3 regions of the Rummeliibacillus sp. GQ308 genome follow, and region 3 is predicted to be linked to each of the others. Evidence: predicted binding sites of a transcription regulator. Region 3 holds the regulator's gene; each other region holds the start of a gene.
What was found. Region 3 encodes LexA, which represses DNA repair genes until DNA is damaged. Its sites were predicted from a motif close to CGAACATATGTTCG; they were not measured.
Positions count from the first base shown of each region.

Region 1: AC6CHJ_RS06590 (carbohydrate kinase) is a predicted target of LexA. The motif match lies at 2,296-2,309, and genes of this name have one in related genera.
Region 2: AC6CHJ_RS10515 (DUF722 domain-containing protein) is a predicted target of LexA. The motif match lies at 2,877-2,890, and genes of this name have one in related genera.

Region 1 covers NZ_JCAXDQ010000001.1:1,344,067-1,350,627, reverse strand. Annotated here, with positions in the region: gene AC6CHJ_RS06600 (carbon starvation CstA family protein) at 1-20, opposite strand, end outside; gene AC6CHJ_RS06595 (pseudouridine-5'-phosphate glycosidase) at 266-1,177, opposite strand; gene AC6CHJ_RS06590 (carbohydrate kinase) at 1,174-2,283, opposite strand; gene AC6CHJ_RS06585 (amino acid permease) at 2,429-3,811, opposite strand; gene AC6CHJ_RS06580 (cysteine hydrolase family protein) at 4,486-5,034, shown strand; gene AC6CHJ_RS06575 (MDR family MFS transporter) at 5,081-6,520, opposite strand.
Region 2 covers NZ_JCAXDQ010000001.1:2,101,551-2,107,845, forward strand. Annotated here, with positions in the region: gene AC6CHJ_RS10495 (hypothetical protein) at 1-291, opposite strand, end outside; gene AC6CHJ_RS10500 (HNH endonuclease) at 417-716, opposite strand; gene AC6CHJ_RS10505 (hypothetical protein) at 736-951, opposite strand; gene AC6CHJ_RS10510 (hypothetical protein) at 1,139-1,792, opposite strand; gene AC6CHJ_RS10515 (DUF722 domain-containing protein) at 2,279-2,695, opposite strand; gene AC6CHJ_RS10520 (hypothetical protein) at 2,915-3,430, opposite strand; gene AC6CHJ_RS10525 (hypothetical protein) at 3,435-3,674, opposite strand; gene AC6CHJ_RS10530 (hypothetical protein) at 3,713-3,907, opposite strand; gene dut (dUTP diphosphatase) at 3,930-4,352, opposite strand; gene AC6CHJ_RS10540 (hypothetical protein) at 4,349-4,696, opposite strand; gene AC6CHJ_RS10545 (organic solvent tolerance protein OstA) at 4,693-5,058, opposite strand; gene AC6CHJ_RS10550 (ERCC4 domain-containing protein) at 5,060-5,599, opposite strand; gene AC6CHJ_RS10555 (YopX family protein) at 5,596-6,009, opposite strand; gene AC6CHJ_RS10560 (hypothetical protein) at 5,996-6,295, opposite strand, start outside.
Region 3 covers NZ_JCAXDQ010000001.1:942,047-948,607, forward strand. Annotated here, with positions in the region: gene glnA (type I glutamate--ammonia ligase) at 1-486, shown strand, start outside; gene AC6CHJ_RS04460 (DUF2247 family protein) at 774-1,334, shown strand; gene AC6CHJ_RS04465 (hypothetical protein) at 1,547-1,855, opposite strand; gene AC6CHJ_RS04470 (GNAT family N-acetyltransferase) at 2,308-2,808, shown strand; gene lexA (transcriptional repressor LexA) at 2,958-3,572, opposite strand; gene yneA (cell division suppressor protein YneA) at 3,740-4,054, shown strand; gene AC6CHJ_RS04485 (YneB family resolvase-like protein) at 4,047-4,703, shown strand; gene AC6CHJ_RS04490 (DUF896 domain-containing protein) at 4,833-5,069, shown strand; gene tkt (transketolase) at 5,167-6,561, shown strand, end outside.

The DNA of each region.
Region 1 (6,561 bases), 400 kb from region 3:
ATGGATCTTAATGCTTTCAATTTTCCTGCCCCCTTATGATTCTAATTCTGTATAAATCTCTTTTTCTCTCATCCTGGCAAAAGATTAATATACAGTTTATTCTGAATTATATAATAATATAATCTGGAAAACAAAATAATTTTAATGTTTATATATATAAAGAAGAAGCTCGACAATTTTAAAACTATTTCTCCAAAATAAAAGGCCTTAATCTTTCAGATTAAGGCCACTCATTTTCTATTCTATTTATCTAATTTGTTAATACTTAAAGTTGATTGTAGTTGACAGCTAGTTTTGCACCAATCACTGCATTATTTTTCACTAATGCAATGTTGGCATCAAGACTTTTACCTTTTGTTAGTTCTTTTACCTTTCCTAATAAGAAAGGAGTTACATTTTTACCCGTAATTTGTTTTTCTTCTGCTTCTTTTAATGCAGATTCAATCACTTCATTAATTACAGATTCGTCCATTGCATATTCTTCAGGAATTGGATTGGCAATAACAGCTCCGCCTTTAAGGCCTAAATCCCATTTCACTTTTAATGTTGAAGCAATTGTCTCTACATCTTCTGCTTTAAAGTTGACGGGGAATTCGCTTTTGCGTGTATAGAAAGCTGGTAGTACGTCCGTGTTATAACCGATTACCGGTACACCTTTTGTTTCAAGATATTCCATAGTTAATCCTAAGTCTAGAATAGATTTAGCTCCAGCACAAACTACTGCCACATTTGTTTGACCCAATTCCTCTAAATCTGCTGAAATATCCATGGTGTTTTCAGCACCTCTATGAGCACCGCCAATACCACCCGTAACAAATATATTGATTCCAGCTACTTCTGCACAAATCATTGTTGCAGCTACAGTAGTTGCTCCAAGTTTTTTTGTAGCAAGCAAATAAGCTAAATCACGGCGTGACGCTTTCGCTACATCTGAGCTCTTGCCGAACATTTCTAATTCCTCATCTGATAGGCCAATTTTTATTTTTCCATCCACTATAGCAATTGTTGCTGGGACTGCCCCATTATCACGGATTATTTGCTCTACTTCACGAGCTGTTTTTACATTCTGCGGATAAGGCATGCCATGAGAGATAATGGTTGACTCTAAAGCCACTACTGGTTTCCCTTGTTCTTTTGCTGCACGTACTTCCTCAGATAAAGTGATGTATTCATTCATGATAATTCCTCCATGTCTTTTTGTAATTGTATTGCGGATAAATTTTGTCTAACCGTATATGGAGATGCTAATGTTTTTGAAGCATTCACACTTGCAGCTCTAGCTATTTCGGTTAAAGGTTTTCCTTCTAGCCAAGAGTAAATTACAGCAGATGAAAACGCATCTCCCGCTCCTGTTACATCAGCAATTTCATCGACTGGGATGGGTGGGATATGTAGGATTCCTTCATTTCTATTACCTATCATAGACCCCTCTTTGCCATTTGTGATGACTACATTAGCAATACCTAAATCTAGCCACTTTTCAACAGCCTTTTTCCAATCTTCATTTGTTTTAATTTCAGTATTAAAGTAAGTTTCCGATTCATCTCGGTTGGTAATTATCCATGATACCCCTGCCAAATCATCTGGCAAGCGATTCATTTTCGGAGATGAAACAGGAATTATTACAATTGGCAAGTTATGACTTTTAGCAAAGCTGCACAAAAATTGGATGGTTTCCTTAGGGCAATTCAAATCTGCCACAATGCATTTGGATTGACTTAATAAAGCTTCATTTTTCAACAGCAAATCAGGCGTGATAGCTTCATATACTTCCATATCTGCAAGGGCTATTATTAATTCACCCTGTGCATCCAAAACAGCAGTATAAGAACCTGTTGCCTTTTCAGGGAATTTAGCTACTGTATCAAGCTTCATATAAAGAGATGATGCGTCTTCAATGAATGACCAATCCATATCAAGACCACTTGCAGATAACAGCGACACATCACAACCAAGTCTTCCTAAATTCTCTGCAATATTACGGGCTACTCCTCCAGCATTTTGGGTAGTGTAACTTGGATTCGAAGTGCCTAGTTGAGCGCTATCTTTGATATGAAATTTACGATCAATATTGGCTCCGCCAACACATATGATTTGTTCGGATTCACTTAAAATATAGGCCCTACCCAAAATATTACCTCGTTTAGTTAAACCAGAAATCATATTAGCAATTGATGGACGCGATAAGCCTAACATCTCTGCAAGCTCTTGCTGCGACACATAAGGATTCTTGCGTATTGCATTCAAAATCAACTGCTCTTTATCAGTTATTTTTTCAGGCATCTTATCACCTTTCAAACATATGTTTATTAACCAAACATTTGTTTAATCATAATATGTTTTCTAGCTGTTGTCAATAAAAATATGAAAGCCTTTTCATTTTAATCAACAAAAAAAGAAGCAGGAATATACCTGCTTCTTTTTATCGTTAATCTTTAAACGTAAAATCCATTTCCTCTGGTTTAACAATTTTAGACTTTCTGACAAATTTATAACCAAAGAACAAGATTAAAAATAATGGGATACCTAGATAAGCTGCTACTACACTTCCCCAGTCAACTTTATCAGCTAAAAAGGCTTGGAAGTTTTGTGCAATAATCACAATTATACCGCATGCAACTGCGAAAATCGGTCCAATCGGGAACCACTTGGCACGATAAGGTAATTCATCTAATGAATGCCCTTGCGCTAAAAATCCTTTCCGGAAACGATAATGGCTCACTGAAATACCTAACCAGAATATAAATCCAGTAATACCAATGGCATTCATTAACCACAAGTAAACAGTTCCATCACCGAAAAATGATGCTAAGAATGCAAGTGCGCCAATTGCACAAGTGAAAATCATACTCACTACTGGTACACCGCGTTTATTTAATTTACCAAAAATTCGAGGTGCTTGTCCCTCCTTCGCCATTGAAAACAGCATACGAGTTGAAGCGTAGACACTTGAATTTCCTGCTGATAATACGGCAGACAATATAACTGCATTCATAAGAGACGCAGCGAAAGCAATCCCTGCTTTTTTCAATACTAATGTAAATGGACTCACCATAACTGAATCATTTTGTAAATTGGCATTTGTATATGGAATTAATAATCCTATTACAAAGATAGCAAAAACGTAGAATAACAAGATCCGCCAAAATACGCTTTTGATTGCTTTAGGAACATTTTTGGCAGGGTCTTCACTTTCCCCTGCTGCTACACCGACAATCTCAGTCCCTTGGAAGGAGAAACCAGCCGCAATAAAGACTACGAATACTCCTAGAATACCTCCTGAGAAAGGCGCGTCCCCCATTGTAAAGTTTTTAAACCCTACTGCTTCGCCACCCATAATTCCGAAAATCATTAAGACTCCGACAATTAAGAAAATAACAATAGCACTAACTTTGATTAACGATAGCCAATACTCACCTTCACCATAGCCTTTAACTGATAAATAATTTAGCAAGAATATAATAGCTAAAAATGCGCCGCTCCAGATCCATGAGGGGCTATCCGGAAACCAAAATTTCATAATCATTGTAGATGCGGTCAATTCCGCAGCAATTGTCATTGCCCAGTTAAACCAATACAACCAACCTATTGAAAATCCAAAAGCAGGGTCAACAAACTTGGAGGCGTATGAACTAAACGATCCACTTGTTGGCATATATGCAGCCATTTCTCCTAAGCTTGTCATAACAAAATAGACCATTGCTCCAACTAACATATAACCGAGCAGCGCTCCACCTGGCCCTGCTGTATGAATGGCTGAACCACTGCTTAAAAATAAACCAGTACCAATCGCACCGCCAATTGAAATCATTGTCAGATGGCGAGATTTTAATTTTCTCTTTAAATGTGTTTCTTCCTGTGCTCCCGCAGATATTTCCCCTTGTTTAACCAACACTTTTTGTTCATCTTGTTGCAAAGTCAATCAGAACACCCCTTTGTAAGCGGTAACATTTATTAGTATGAGGCTTTAAAGCAGCAAATTTGCTAATCATTGTGTTCTACAAATATAGTTTTCAAACCGCTATACAATAAAGCGACCTAAAATAAAGTGTCAGCCTACTGATTTCTAAAACTTTATACTAGAAATATAATTTAAAATTGTCGAAAGTGTCAATGTTTTTTTCGACAACTTTCGCTTCTCCATAAATATAACCTTATAAAAAAAGCTTCCCTTGCGCAGTAATCTGCATAAGAAAAGCCTAGAAGATCATCTTTTATTCATGTTTATTTTAATGAATCGGGATTTCGATAAAATCAAAAGCAAGATTTAGAAAGAAGATAGAATGTATAAAAACAAAGAGCAATGCTTGCTTATTTAACTTTTTTCCTACAGTTTGATCCATTAGCTCCAACACCCTTCTTGTTTTTTGTTATTATAGTCTAGAAAATATAAATATGCAAAATATTTTTTATTTTGAGTTTTTTCGTAATTACCCTTCAATTATGTCATGATATATGTAAAGACACAAAGGAGCTGTTTATTAAATGGAGAAAGCATTAATTATTATTGACTATACGTATGATTTTGTAGCTACAGATGGGTTGCTTACTTGTGGAGACCCTGGACAAATGATTGAAGAAAAGATGATTGAACACATTAATGAATTTGTAAACAAAGGAGAGCTAGTGATTTTTGCTTGTGATTTGCATGAAGAAAATGATCAATTCCATCCAGAAACTGCACTTTTTCCTTCTCATAATATAAGGGGAACAAAAGGCAGAGAATTATACCATAGCGTCCAGACTCTGTACGAAGAGATAAAACACCTGCCTAATGTCAAATGGATGGACAAAACACGTTATAGCTCTTTTGCCGGAACCAATTTGGAACTGCTATTACGAGAAAGAAAAATTAATGAATTATATTTGGCTGGCGTGTGTACAGATATCTGTGTATTACATACAGCTGTCGATGCTTACAATTTAGGATATCACCTCCATATTTATTCTGATGCAGTTGCAAGCTTTAACGAAGATGGCCATAAATGGGCTCTAAGACACTTCAAAGAAGCTTTGGGCGCGAATGTTTTATAAAAAAAGAACCCATTAAACAATTACTCGTTTAATGGGTTTCTTTTTGTTATGCTTCGGTTTTTCTTTTAGCGATAAAGATGGAGAAAATAAATCCTATAATCGCAAAAATAAACGCCCCTGTATAAACAGAGTGAATGCCGCCAGCTATAATATTTATAATACTTTCGATTTGTTCTGGCGAAAATAACTTCGTGTCAAATGTACCGTTTAAATTGATATGGCTTGCATGCATGTCAGCAAGTTTACTACTTGTAGCAGTATTGAACAGTACACCAAAAACTGCTGCACCAATAGATTGGCTAAATGTATTCGTGAACGAATTCAAACCTATTCCAATTCCAAACTGTTCTTTTTTTACAGAGGCTTGTACTGTAATAATTAGCATTGGTGCGATAAAACCCATGCCAAGTCCTAAAAGCCCTGTTGATAGATAGACAAATAACGGTTGTGTTGTAGAAGATAAGAACATCAGCATAAATGTCGCAATCAATAAAAAGACAGTACCTGTCATAATGTTTGTTTTACTTGTAACACGTCCAATTAAATTACCTGCAATGATGGCGCCAACTGTCCACATCACTGATAACGGCGTTAGCATTAAACCAGCTGCAGTAGCGTTTTTTCCTAAAACAGCTTGTGCATATACTGGCAAGTATGCCGATAAGCTAATGACGATACCAAAGCAAAATAACGTCAAGCCATTAACTATATTTAACTTCTTATTTTTAAATAATGAAAGTGGGATAATTGGCTCACTTGCCCGTCTCTCAACAGCAATAAATAAACCTAAGAATAATAAAGCTAGAATGTACATAATAATTTGTTTGACTGTAAGCCATTCTTGTGTATTACTCCCTGTAATCAGAGCATATAGCAAGGAGACCATTCCAACAGAGAAAAGAAATGCCCCAGCATAGTCGATTGAGCGTTTGACAATTACACGTTCTTCTTCATAGTATTTAGCAATTAAAAATATAGCACCGAGTCCAAATGGTATATTTAGCAAGAAGATAAAGTGCCATGTTAATTGATCGACTATGAAGCCCCCAATCAACGGACCTACAACTCCGGCAACTCCCCATACCATACTGATATATCCTTGTCCTTTTGCGCGTTTTTTCTCTGTTTCGAAGAGTTCGCCAACAATAGTTAAGGTAATCGGTAAAATGGATCCTGCTCCAATCCCTTGAATAGCACGGAAGATAATGAGCATTTCCATTGAAGTCGCGATACCACACAATAAGGAACCTAATAAGAAAATACTAATACCTATCATGATCATTCTTTTTCGGCCAAATAAATCTGCTAATTTACCAAAAATAATAGCGGCAATCGCGGATGTTAGTAAATAAGCAGAATAAATCCAACTAATAAGTTCAGCCCCTGAGAGGTCTGAGGTAATACTTGGAATGGCAGTCGATACGATTGTCCCTTCAATCGCTGCCAGCGCCGTTGCTAATAAGACAGCGGCAAAAACTTTATTCATATATACAACCTCTATTCTAATAAATAATCGTCAAATATTAA
Region 2 (6,295 bases), 1.2 Mb from region 3:
TTCCACAACTGGGGTAGATGCAGCAGTACCTTCATTAATAAAGTTGATTGTTTTTTCTAACGCAATAATTTGGCCATTAATTTTAATTTTTTCATTTAGCAATGGATGACTTTTATTGAAACGCTGCGAACCATTTTCGGTTATCTGCGATATACCTTCCGCTTCAATCTTTTCATCACACTTTTGTAAATCTTTCATAAAGCCAATCATGCGCTCAACTTTATTAATTTCCAATAAATCATCTTGATCAATGCGGCTCAATAGCTGCTCTTTCATTTTTTCTAAATCCATAAGTTACACCCCCTCCCCCCTATAGCCCCCTAACGTACGCGATAAAACGAAAAAATTTGGACAGTACACCCTTCCCACCGGTTTCCAGTTTTCCCTAATTAGTGGAAAATTTTGACCCGGGGGTATCACCATCGTTCATCATCAGCCCATTTGTTTTTCTTTTTCTGACGGAAACCAAAACGATTGTGTCTTTTGTTGTGACAGTCTTTACAAAGTGTTCGAAGATTGTCATTGTCTAAAGCTAATTCAGGAAAGTCTTCAAGCTCTTGTATGTGATCAACCTCAAGGATTGTATCTTCATTGGTTTGAACTTTGCCTTCTTCCTTGCACCATTGGCACTCGTAGTTGTCACGCTTGAGGATTTCTAATCGCTTATGCTTCCAAGCGGTTGATAAGTAGAATGGATTGGCTTTTTTATATCTCATTTGTTGCTATCCCTCCACACTATTCAACCAGTTGATTGCACTTGTCACACTTTAGTTGATAAAGTTTAGCATTGTCAGTCATGTAGGTTGAAACCTCTAAGCTCCCACAATGAGGACATTTAATTAAATTTCCAATCACATTTCGAATTGCATCTATCTCAACAGATAAAGCATTTACATGTACTGAAGCAGTTTCTAATTGTTGTTTAAGTTTAGTGACATCCGTTTTTTGCATGTTATCCCTCCACAACTATTATCTAGGTCCATAGCGAACCTGACTTACACCCTCACAACAACACACGATAATTCATAGTCACCACATCGTAACGATCTTTAATGGACTGTTATCATGTGTCGTTATCAAGGCATAAGAAAAAGCCACATCGTTTTTGATGTGACTACTGTAATAATATTTCAAAGTTTTATTTTCCACGTTCCTCTTCAATCGCTTTGATCATAATGATAACTTCTTTGGTAGTCATATTAATTCCCAATTCACTTAAGTGATTTACTATCTCATTTAGTGAAAATTTATCAACACTATCGATATAATCTTTAATAATTGCTTTACTCTTCGGTATCCTACGATCTATTTTCCTAACGTTAATATTGTCTTTAATCTTATTTAAATTTTCAATTTCATTAAATATTTGTTTATTTAATTCTTTTTCAAACTTTTGAATGGTTTCTTTTTTGACTTTTTCTCCATACTCTAATAATTGTTTTTGAGTATAACTATCTTGTTTTTCATCCAATTCACTATTTGTGTCTACTGATTCTTCAACATTATTTACAACCTCAGCTATCCCGTTTTGTTTACTAATTAACGTAAGTGACAATTCTCTCAATTGTTTTGATAACTCTAAATGCTTGGAATCTGAAGAAATTTTGTTTTCAGAATCTTGTTTTAATGACAAGAAAATGGCTAAAATTGCTAAAGCTATTGATGTAGCACTAGATATAATTGATAGACTAGTTTCCCATTCAAGATAGTAATTCGCCAAAAGGATTATTACTATAAAAATAAAATAACTTGTTAACCATAACCAGTCTCTATTAGTCCAATTTTTAAACATTTAACGACCTCCTTTACACATTTTACATTTATAAAGTAAGGCTGTCATTAATACATTCAAAAAAAAGCCGCACTCGATTGAATGTGAACTTAAAAAACCACTCTTTACGAGTGGCCCATATCCAAAGGAAGAATCATGAAGCTTCTTATCAAAAACTCCATGCTATCACTTTACATGGTTTTTTAGTGAACTTCGCTAGTATTAGAAAGTTCAAGCAAATAAAGATTTAAATGCGAAGTAATATGCGAATATAGTAAATATAAACAAACAAACGATTTTTCTTTTTATCCATCGATTACTTTTCCAGTGAGGAATAACCAACCACAAAGCCATTGTTGAAAACATCCACGCATAAAACTTCCAACGGTCAATATAAAAAAATTGAATCGTATCCATTATATCCTTCAAGCCAAAGTTCCTCCTTATAAGAGTACATACAGAGCAATAGAATATTTTATTCGTTCTTTAGTATTGTTTATGCATCCCTTACACCCATCCTATGGCTTTTGCTGTCTTATCAAGTAACATATTTCTTTTACGTAAGACCTTATGCCTCGACATGTATAGTTTATCTGCAATATCTTCCCATTCGAAAAAGTCATTCCTACACCAATACCTCATGTCTACAATAGTTTTAGAATCACTGTCCAATGTTGTATACAATCCTTCGATTGCCTCCACAATCTTCTTGAGATTTTGGTAAAACGCATCCTGCATAAGTGCCATAGCCTTTTGCTGTGTCGAATTGGATATGTTACCGCTGGATATGCCACCGATCCGTTCTTCTTCCTGATACGGATAAAGCAATTCCCATTCGCGGTATTTCAATTGCTTTTTATTCTGTTCATGATTAATCCAATATTCTTCTATCTTTTTTATATCTGTACGCGTCAATGCTGCCACAATCTCACCTCTTTATTTCTAACTAAAAATAACTCATTTAAAGCCCCTTACAGCCATTTAGACAGCGAGAGGATTAAGACTATTAAAATAGTTCTAAAATCTCTCTAGTAGTCTTCTATGGCTTTTAATTGTATAATGGTTTGCTAAATCTAAATGTCGAACTTTGTATAGCTTAAATATACAAACTGACGTTCTATTCAAGGGTAAAAAATATATAGATTACGCCAAATCCCGTTCTTTCCGCCAAATAAACAAAGTACCGACTGTCACTTTCTTCATATCAGCAATTTCTTTTTCCGTGTATTTTTGTGCTTTCAAATCTTTGTATTCCTCCACAGTTAAATCAGCAAGCTTACCATACTTTTCTCTTGGAATATGTTCTTTTTTCCATATCTTCACGTAATGCTCAGTTGTATTCAGCTTTGTAGCAATTTTTTTATCAGTTAGACCAGCTTTTTTCATTTCTCTATATTTATTCAGTGTAAGCGTACCTAGCAAATTTTCTTTAAGATGGTGAATCTCGCTACCTTTTTCTTTAGCGGACAAATTTAGCAATTCGGTGCCAAGCTTTCGTAATTGCTTGTATGTTTGACAATTCCGGCAAGGTTCCAAGGAATCGTAATCCTTTTTTGTGCAAGGCTCACAATTCTTCTTAAAGATTTCAGTAGTCTGGTACATAATCTCAATGCGTTTAAGTTTTAACTCATTCTTTAACCGCCTTTCTGTTGGATTCATGTTGTTACCCTCCTATTCTTCTAATCTCGAAATTTTTTATAATCTTGTAGCCTTCTTGTTCTAAGGCGCGAATATAATGTTCTTCAAATGGCGTTACGACTGTCCAGTCTTTTTCTGTTCTGTGCTGCATTTCTACATACACATCATATTGCTTGCTATCCCTTTGCTTGTTATAAGCATTCACTCGTTCAACTTTTAGGCGAGCACGTGGATTTTCAATTAAGATTCCGTTTCTTACATTCATTGGTCCTCCTCCTTAGTTTTAAAATTATTAGCATCAAGCTACAGATTCTTTATCCCATTCATCCATTTATCTAATTCAGATTGTTTACATCTGCCGATAACTTTATAGCCATTTTGAAACCATTCAATTTCATTGATGGAAGTTATACGACATTTTTTATCCTCAAAATTTATCATTTGACCCTTTTTAACTTTCTCATTAGTAACAAGCATAAATGGTATAGATTCACTCATTTAGCATGCCTCCTCATTTCTTCTAAACCCCTGTGCTCCCAAATCCGTTTGCTCCACGATCACCACTACTCAATTCCGTTGCTTCCACAAGCTCAATGTCTGGTAGCTTTTGAAACACTGCCTGCGCCAGTTTGTATCCTCTAGGAATCTCGTAACGCTCGCTAGAAACGTTTTGAACAATAATGCTAACTTCTCCTATATATCCACTGTCCACTGTGCCTACAATCACATTTAATGGCGTTTTAGATGACACTCCACTTTTTGGGCGAATCTGAATTTCATAACCTGCCGGAATCTCAAATGCAATCCCTGTACCGACTGCCACTTTTTGAAATGGTGAGATGATTACTTGATCAAGTGCAAATAAATCAAAACCACTATCCGTTGTATATGCTCTAACTGGCATTACCGCATGTTCAGCAAGCTTTTTTACTTTTACTTTCATTCCACCAATGCCTCCCTAGCAATTTTATTTACATATGGAATCGTTTCATCTGGGTTTGTCCAGGTTTTCGTATCAGCTGCAATGGCTTCTAATGCTTCTCTTAATCGTTCCATTTCATTGGCTGTTTTCTTGCTCGATTCATTTAATTTTGTTTTCAATACTTCCAAATAAACAAGTAGATCCGTTGCTTCTTCCTGCGCGTGGTCAATCCATTCTTCCACAGAATAATCATCTGGATTGACCGTTGTACCGTACTTTGCATAGCCTTTAACCGTTTGGTTATCTAACAGTTGTCGTACTGCTAACAATGTTGGATTTGCTAAGATTAGTTCCTCTGTGGTCATTCTGTAGCACCCGCAAATTCATCAAACTCTACTTCATCTGTCTTCAATTGTTCTTCAGGAACTGAAACAACTCCATTGTTATCAACCTCGTATTTCACACCCTCATGCGGTTCTTCAACATCTTCAATACTTAGCTGACCTTCTGGCGTATCATCTTCCGGCTTACTTTCCATAACTTCTTTTGGTGTGCTGTATTGGTACGTTAAATCAACAAGGAAATACTGGCCATACTTGTTGAATTTCTCTGTGATTTTGTTCATCATTAAATTTTTATTTTCTTTTGCTGTTTCAACGATTTCTTCTGCCTCGATACGTGTATCTGCATAGTGTTGCTCCTTTTGATTAAGTTGTACTTTTGCCATGTTAAAACGCTCCCTTTTTTAGATATTCTTTAGCTTGATAATAGAAATGGTAATAGATATAATTTCCGCTGTATTTTTTATCAAGAAACACAATGCTGAATCCGTATCGTGCTTCAAAAGTTTTGAGTGTACCCAGCAATGCTTTTGGATCGTAACGACTTCTGTATTTGCCTGTAAGGATTTTTTCGTACCCGTCCTTATCCTCGCAAACTAAAACAAATGGATTTTGACTTGCTCGAATTAATTCATTTTCAAATGCTTTGCGTGTATCTTTCTGCAAGTTGCCTGTAATCTCATCAATCGAGTTTTTTCGCTCCAAGCAACTATTAAGATATAAATCTCTCGGAATGCCAAACTCAGGATTAGCGGGAATCATAGCAGAATAGTCGCCTGTTTTGAGTGCTTTGATTTTTACTGGAATATCCTTCGCATGTAAGTAGTCCAGGATATGGCCGTTTACATTTTCACGAGTATCAACCACAATGGTCATGGTTTTTAGGATTTTATTGATTTCTGTATCTGTGTAAGAGTAATGAATCAATGTGCAGCACCTTCTAATAGTTCTGGATTTTCGTAAATATTGCCGATGATTTCAACTTCCACTCCACTTTCCTTGCAAATCAACCAGCAGGACATTTGGTGGCATGCTTGAAAGCAACATAAATTTTCGTTGTATTTAACAATTCCACAAGCAACCACACGCCCACTAAATTGCAATATATCCCCTTCATAAATCTCACGACCATTTTTATCTTTAAGACCAGTGTATTGCATTACTTTCACTGCATCTAAGTTCATGAAAGTATATGGGTTTTGCATACTCTGGTGGTTAGGCGGAAGAACGAACTTGTGTGAATTTAGACTTCCATAGTTAAATTGATACAAGCAGAAATCTAAAACTCGCATTTTTTTGTTTAATGGTTCCCAAGCACGAAACTTAATTTCCCTCATCATTATTTCCTCCCTTCGCAAATGCAACAGCACGTTCATATATCTCCTGCGCCATCTTCTTTGATTCATCATTTTCAAATTGGCGATAATCCTCATAAATATCTATCCAACCATTTTTAGCAAGAACAACCGTCCAATCATGAAATAATTCAGTTGATTCAATATCGTTATTGAGCCAATTAATAATCGATTCGTTCTTTGTCCATCCACAGTATTGATGCAATGTTTTTTGAATGGTTATATCAATCGGTTTTGCGTTCGCCCATGATTTAAACCAATCTTCAAT
Region 3 (6,561 bases):
GGCTTTACAGCTGTGACAAATCCAACTGTGAACTCTTATAAACGATTAGTGCCAGGTTATGAAGCTCCATGTTATATTGCTTGGTCAGCACAGAATCGATCTCCTCTTATCCGTATTCCGGCTTCTCGCGGTCTATCTACTCGGATTGAAGTACGTTCAGTTGATCCAGCAGCAAATCCTTATTTAGCGATGGCTGTCATTCTAGAAGCGGGATTAAATGGTATTGAGCAACAGTTGACACCGCCACCTGCAGTTGATCGAAATATTTATGTGATGAATGCTGAAGAAAGACTAGAAGAAGGCATTGGTAATTTGCCGGCAAACCTAGATGACGCATTGCACGCACTTGCAGAGGATCAAGTCATTCAAGGTGCTTTAGGAAAGCATATTTATGCTAATTTCCGTGAAGCAAAAGAAATAGAATTTGATTTCTTCAGAACACAGGTCCACCAATGGGAACGTGACCAATACATGAAGACTTACTAAAATAAAAAGCGCTGGGATTCAAAGTCCCAGCGCTTTTTTTGTATTAATAGGTGTTTATTATGCATACAGTATTTATAAAATTTGGAAATAATATAAATAGCAAAAGGTATAAAGAAAAGTAAATTTATAAAAGGAAGGAAAAACATTGAAAGAGAAGAAAGTATAGTTCATTATACAATTAATAGAGAAGGACAAATCACGCATCAAATGTGATACCGGGTACAACAAGCTATTGGTTAAATACCTAAGGGTAGATTATTCTATCGAAAAGGAGATGAATGATTAATATGACAGATTATCAGAATGAAGAATTTATTTTAGATATGCCAGAGAACTCGTTAAATTTAAATATTCCGTATGCTTTCTTTATAGATCATGCCTCTTTAAATTGGAATGAATTATATTTTGGATTAAAAAGTCAATATGTTTCTCTAAATTATGCTATTGAAAAAGCAGTATCAGAGGTATCAATTAATGATAATACTTCAAATACGCTATTTGAGCTTGCTTCACTTTTTAAAAATGAAGAAGACTTAGCTGAAAAGTATATTAATGATTTAATACAAGAGAAAATAATTGATTTAATGTTATTGGAAAATAAACAATTCATGATTGACTGTAAAAACAAATATCTTTATATTGCTTTATTGTGGTTGTATCAAAACCCCAAAAAATATAATCATCCGAAACGATACGACTCAGAATTAAAAGAAATAGACTACAGTACCAAAGTTTACGATGTTATTTGGGATTTTAAAATACCTTCAATACCAGCACGTGATTTTCGATATTTCTCGATGACTTTTGAAGTAACAGAGAAAAATCAAGAACTATTTTTAAATAGATGAAATCAATTTTTAGAAGAACAAAAACAGATAGTCGAATAATATTTAAGAAAAAATGCGAATTACCAAAATAATACTAACAATAAACTCAATTTTAAGTCGTAGGATCCTAATATCTTTTACATGTTGAGGTCTATTTCTATTTAGTCACAGACAATTAAAAAACTAAATATCATAACACACTATCGGGATTAGCAAGTCACCCATTTCAATCTTTAATAGATAAAGACGATCTCTATATTCTTAGTATGCTTAGAGAAAATCTCTTTTAATGAGGTATTAGCGATTTTAACATTAAGCAAAAATTCATTTGTATCATTAAAACTATCAGAAATATCCTTACTCTTGGTATCAGAACCTGGAAATACTTCTAAAAGTATATATCCTTGAGAGCTATTTGCTATATAGTATTTTGTTTTATGATAGTAGAATTCAACTTCTCTTCCAGTTGCCAAGTAATGTTGCAGAACTTCCAAGTCAATATAAGAACCGTCATCATTTTCTGAAGTTTTAAAAGTATCCATCTTTCAAACCCACCTCTGTCACTTTTTAATATTAGTCTTGCTTACTTCACCCAGATAACCTTAATCCTAAACAATAATAGTAGCCTTATCACGTTCATATTTAAGCGCTTCGGAAAGCAAAAATGTTGTGTTTTTGCTTCACTCAATTGTCGAGAGATATTTTTGCGCAATAGAAGATGTGTTAAACCATCTGACTGTTAAATCTAAAAATTTATAACCCTGTATTTACCTATATTATACACTGTAATATATTTACTTATATTGAATAATGGAAGTTTTTAAGTTTTATTACAATTATGTATGGCGCTAGAATGAAAAATCAGGAAGAGTAGAGTTTATTACTGGTGAATACTTTGTACAGCATATTATGAGAATAATCGTATGATATGTGACTATGTTTTGAATGTGCAAGGAGGTAGTGGATTGTATTAAGAGAGGAGAAAAAATAGAAAATGATTGAATTACGAAAAATAACTGGAGATAACATAGAGAAAGTAATAGCACTTGAAGTTGAAGAAAACCAAAAAGACTTTATAGAAACTACTAACCTAAGAAGCTTTGCAGATGCTCATATGTTGAATGCAGAAGGGATATTTGCTGCACCCTATGCCATTTATGCCGGTGAAGTGGTGGTTGGATTTTTGATGTATATTTATGATACGTTGGATCACGAATCGTTTGAAAAAGAAGATTTTTACGGCAAGAAGAGCTATTTTATTTGGCATATTATGATTGGAAAGAGTTACCAAGGGAAAGGCTATGGCAAACTTGCATTTGAAAAAGTGTTGAAGGAAATAGTAACGTGGCCATTTGGTGAAGCAGAATATATAGCTCTCTTTTATCAAACAAGTAATATCAAAGCTAAAACATTATACGCTTCATTTAAATTTGAAGATACAGGTATTATTCAGGGTAAGTCCATGTTGGCGATTAAAAAGCTAGTTGAGAAATAAAAGAAACATGCAATGTTTTCATACTGCAAAATAGCACTTTAAGTAGGCGCAAAATAAAACTAATTTAACACCCGCGCTATCTGTTTTGTGTTTATAAAAAAACAATCAGTCTACAGGTAATGTAATAGACTCGATTGTTTTTTTAAGTATCAGTATATGTTTCGATAAAGACCAACAACTTTACCAAGAACAGCAACGTTTTCAACAATTATTGGCTCCATAGAGGAATTCTCTGGTTGTAAACGGAAGTGTCCCTTTTCTTTATAAAAACGTTTTACTGTTGCTTCGTTCTCCTCCGTCATAGCTACTACGATATCTCCATTATTGGCAGTTGCCTGTTGTTTGACAATCACATAGTCTCCATCGAGAATTCCTGCCTCTATCATAGATTCACCCATGATTTCGAGCATAAAAATATGGTCATCTGATCCACCGTAAGTGTCAGGAATAGGGAAGTACTCTTCAATATTTTCGATAGCGGTGATAGGTAACCCGGCAGTTACTTTCCCAACTAAAGGAACATGCATAACACCCTGTTTGGTAACATTTCCTTGATCTAAGATTTCAATAGCGCGCGGTTTTGTCGGGTCTCTGCGAATCAGCCCTTTGCTTTCCAATCTATTCAAATGGCCGTGGACAGTTGAACTGGAAGCTAAACCTACAGCTTCGCCTATTTCTCGTACAGAAGGCGGATATCCTTTAGTGCGTACTTCTTCTTTTATAAATTCCAATATATCATCTTGTCTTTTTGATACCTTTTTCAATTTGCTCACCCTCTTATCAGCAATTTTCTTTAATTGTTAAATGAAGTATAACATGTCTATTAAACGGATGCAAACATAGGTTCGAAATATATTTGACAAAAACGCATGTTCGTATTATATTGAATTATATAAACTACGAACAAACATTCGATGAAGGGGAGATCCTTATGAACTGGATTAAAAAAAATCGAAATACCACCTATTTATTTGCATTCATATTCGCCATTATGGTTATTCTTATGGTCATCAATCGGGATACAACTAGCTACACAAACATAGAAGTCCAAGAAGGAGATACTTTATGGTCGCTATCTGGACTTTATAAAGGGGATTTATCCAAAAGTGAGTGGGTTTCTTTAGTGAAAGATAAAAACAATATTATTGACGGACGCATTATAGCTGGTCATACTTTATCTATTCCTGCGTACAAAAAAACTAGCACAAATAAAAGAGGAATAGAGTTGGCGAGTGAAAATGAATAGAGGGAAAGAAGCAGTATTATATTGCCGTGTGAGTACAGAAAAAGAATCCCAAGATTCTTCGCTAGAACGGCAAGAAAGTGAACTAAAAGAGTTTGCCAAAACAAAAGGCTATAATGTTATGAGTGTATTTAAAGATCGACATAGCGGCTATGACGTAGAACGCGAGGGACTCATGGATTTGCTGGATTATATTAAAGAACAACATATTACAGCATTGTTTGTGCAGGATGAAACGCGATTAGGACGAGGGAATGGTCGCATGGCCGTATTACATCTACTTAATAAAATGGAAGTGACTATTTTTACGCTTAATAATGCAGGCAATATCCAGCTGAATGAAATGGATACAATGTTGCTTGAAATATTGGCACTAGTAGAGGAATATCAAAGGAAATTACATAATGCCAAAATACGTCGTGGGATGAAAAGGGCTGTACAAAACGGCTATAGGCCTGAAAATAACTTAAAGGATCGGGGCAATCCAGAAGGTAGAGAAAGAATTGATGCTCCGATTGAACAGATTATTCAATTGAGAAATAAAGGGCTAACATTTGAAGAAATCACTTCTACTCTAAATGGATTGGGCTTCCAACTTAGCAAAGCAACAGTACATAGACGCTATAAAGAATTCGAAGAGCACAATAATTAATTGTAAACTGTCGAAAAGTTTACTTTCGAATACTGGTTGGCTTGATATGCAAATAATGCTTAACGCTTGCACTTAAAACATATTTTACATACTCTTTAAGATATGAAGAATATGAAAGGGTGTATATAAATGTTGCCAAAAGAAAAGATTGACCGTATTAATTTCCTGTCTAGAAAATCAAAAGCAGAAGGACTAAGTGTCGAGGAAGCAAAAGAACAAACAGCACTTCGAAAAGAATATCTGGATACATTCCGTAATTCCATGAGAGACACCATTGAGCATGTCCGAGTATTTGATCCAAATGGCGATGAAGTAACACCGGAAAAGGTAAAGGAAATTCAAAAACGAAATAATCCTTTAAATTAATAAGGTAAAGTAAATGTCGAAAAAATATTGTTTTCTGACATAATGTTGACTAAACTGTAATAGAATAATACTTTGCTTTCAGAAAGGATGTCTATTCATGACGCTACAAGCAGATCAGCTTGCAATTAATACAATTCGAACTTTGTCGATTGATGCAATCGAAAAAGCAAATTCTGGTCATCCAGGTTTACCAATGGGTGCAGCACCAATGGCTTACACGCTATGGACAAAACAAATGCAACATAATCCAAAAAATCCAAAATGGTTTAACCGTGACAGATTTGTATTGTCAGCAGGACATGGTTCAATGTTATTATACAGCCTACTTCATTTAGGTGGTTATGACTTACCGATGGATGAAATTAAAAACTTCCGTCAATGGAATTCATTAACTCCTGGTCATCCTGAATTTGGGCACACTGCTGGAGTAGAAGCGACAACTGGTCCACTGGGGCAAGGGATTGCTATGGCTGTTGGTATGGCGATGGCTGAAGCACATTTAGCAGGAGTATACAACACACCAGAACATTCTATTGTAGATCATTATACATTCGCGCTTTGCGGAGATGGAGATTTAATGGAAGGTGTATCTGCAGAAGCAGCTTCACTTGCTGGCCATTTGCAATTAGATAAACTAATTGTCTTATACGATAGTAATGATATTTCATTAGATGGTGATTTGAATAAATCATTCTCAGATAATACAGCTGAACGTTTTAAAGCATATGGCTGGAATTATATCTTGGTTGACGATGGCAATGATATTGAAGCTATTAATTCAGCAATCGAAAAAGCAAAAACTCATAAAGGACAACCTACATTAATTGAGATTAAAACAGTTATTGGCTTTGGTTCTCCTAACAAATCAGGTAAATCATCATCTCACGGTGCACCGCTTGGCGTTGATGAAGTTCTACTAACAAAACAAGCTTATCAATGGGAAAATGAAGATTTCTTCGTTCCTGAGGAAGTATACGAAACATTTAAAGAAGCAGCGAAAATTCAAGGGGAAGAAGCTGAATCTGTATGGAACGAACAATTCCAAGCATACAAACAAGCATACCCAGAACTTTCTGCACAGCTAGAAAAAGCAATTAATGGAGAGCTGCCTGAAGACTTTGACGCAGAAATCAAAGCTTTCGAGCCAGGCAAATCGGTAGCTACACGTTCATCCTCAGGTGATGTGATTAATGCGTTAGCTAAGAAATTGCCTTCTTTCTTTGGAGGAAGTGCTGACTTAGCTGGCTCTAATAAAACTACTATTAAGGATGCAGGAGATTTCTCTGCAACTGAACGAGCTGGACGTAATATTTGGTTCGGTGTTCGTGAGTTTGCAATGGGTGCTGCATTAAATGGTATGGCTTTGCATGGCGGTCTTCACGTGTTTGGTGGAACATTCTTTGTCTTCTCTGACTATGTGCGCCCTGCCGTACGTTTATCTGCACTTATGGGACTTCCTGTGACATATGTGTTTACACATGATTCTATTGCT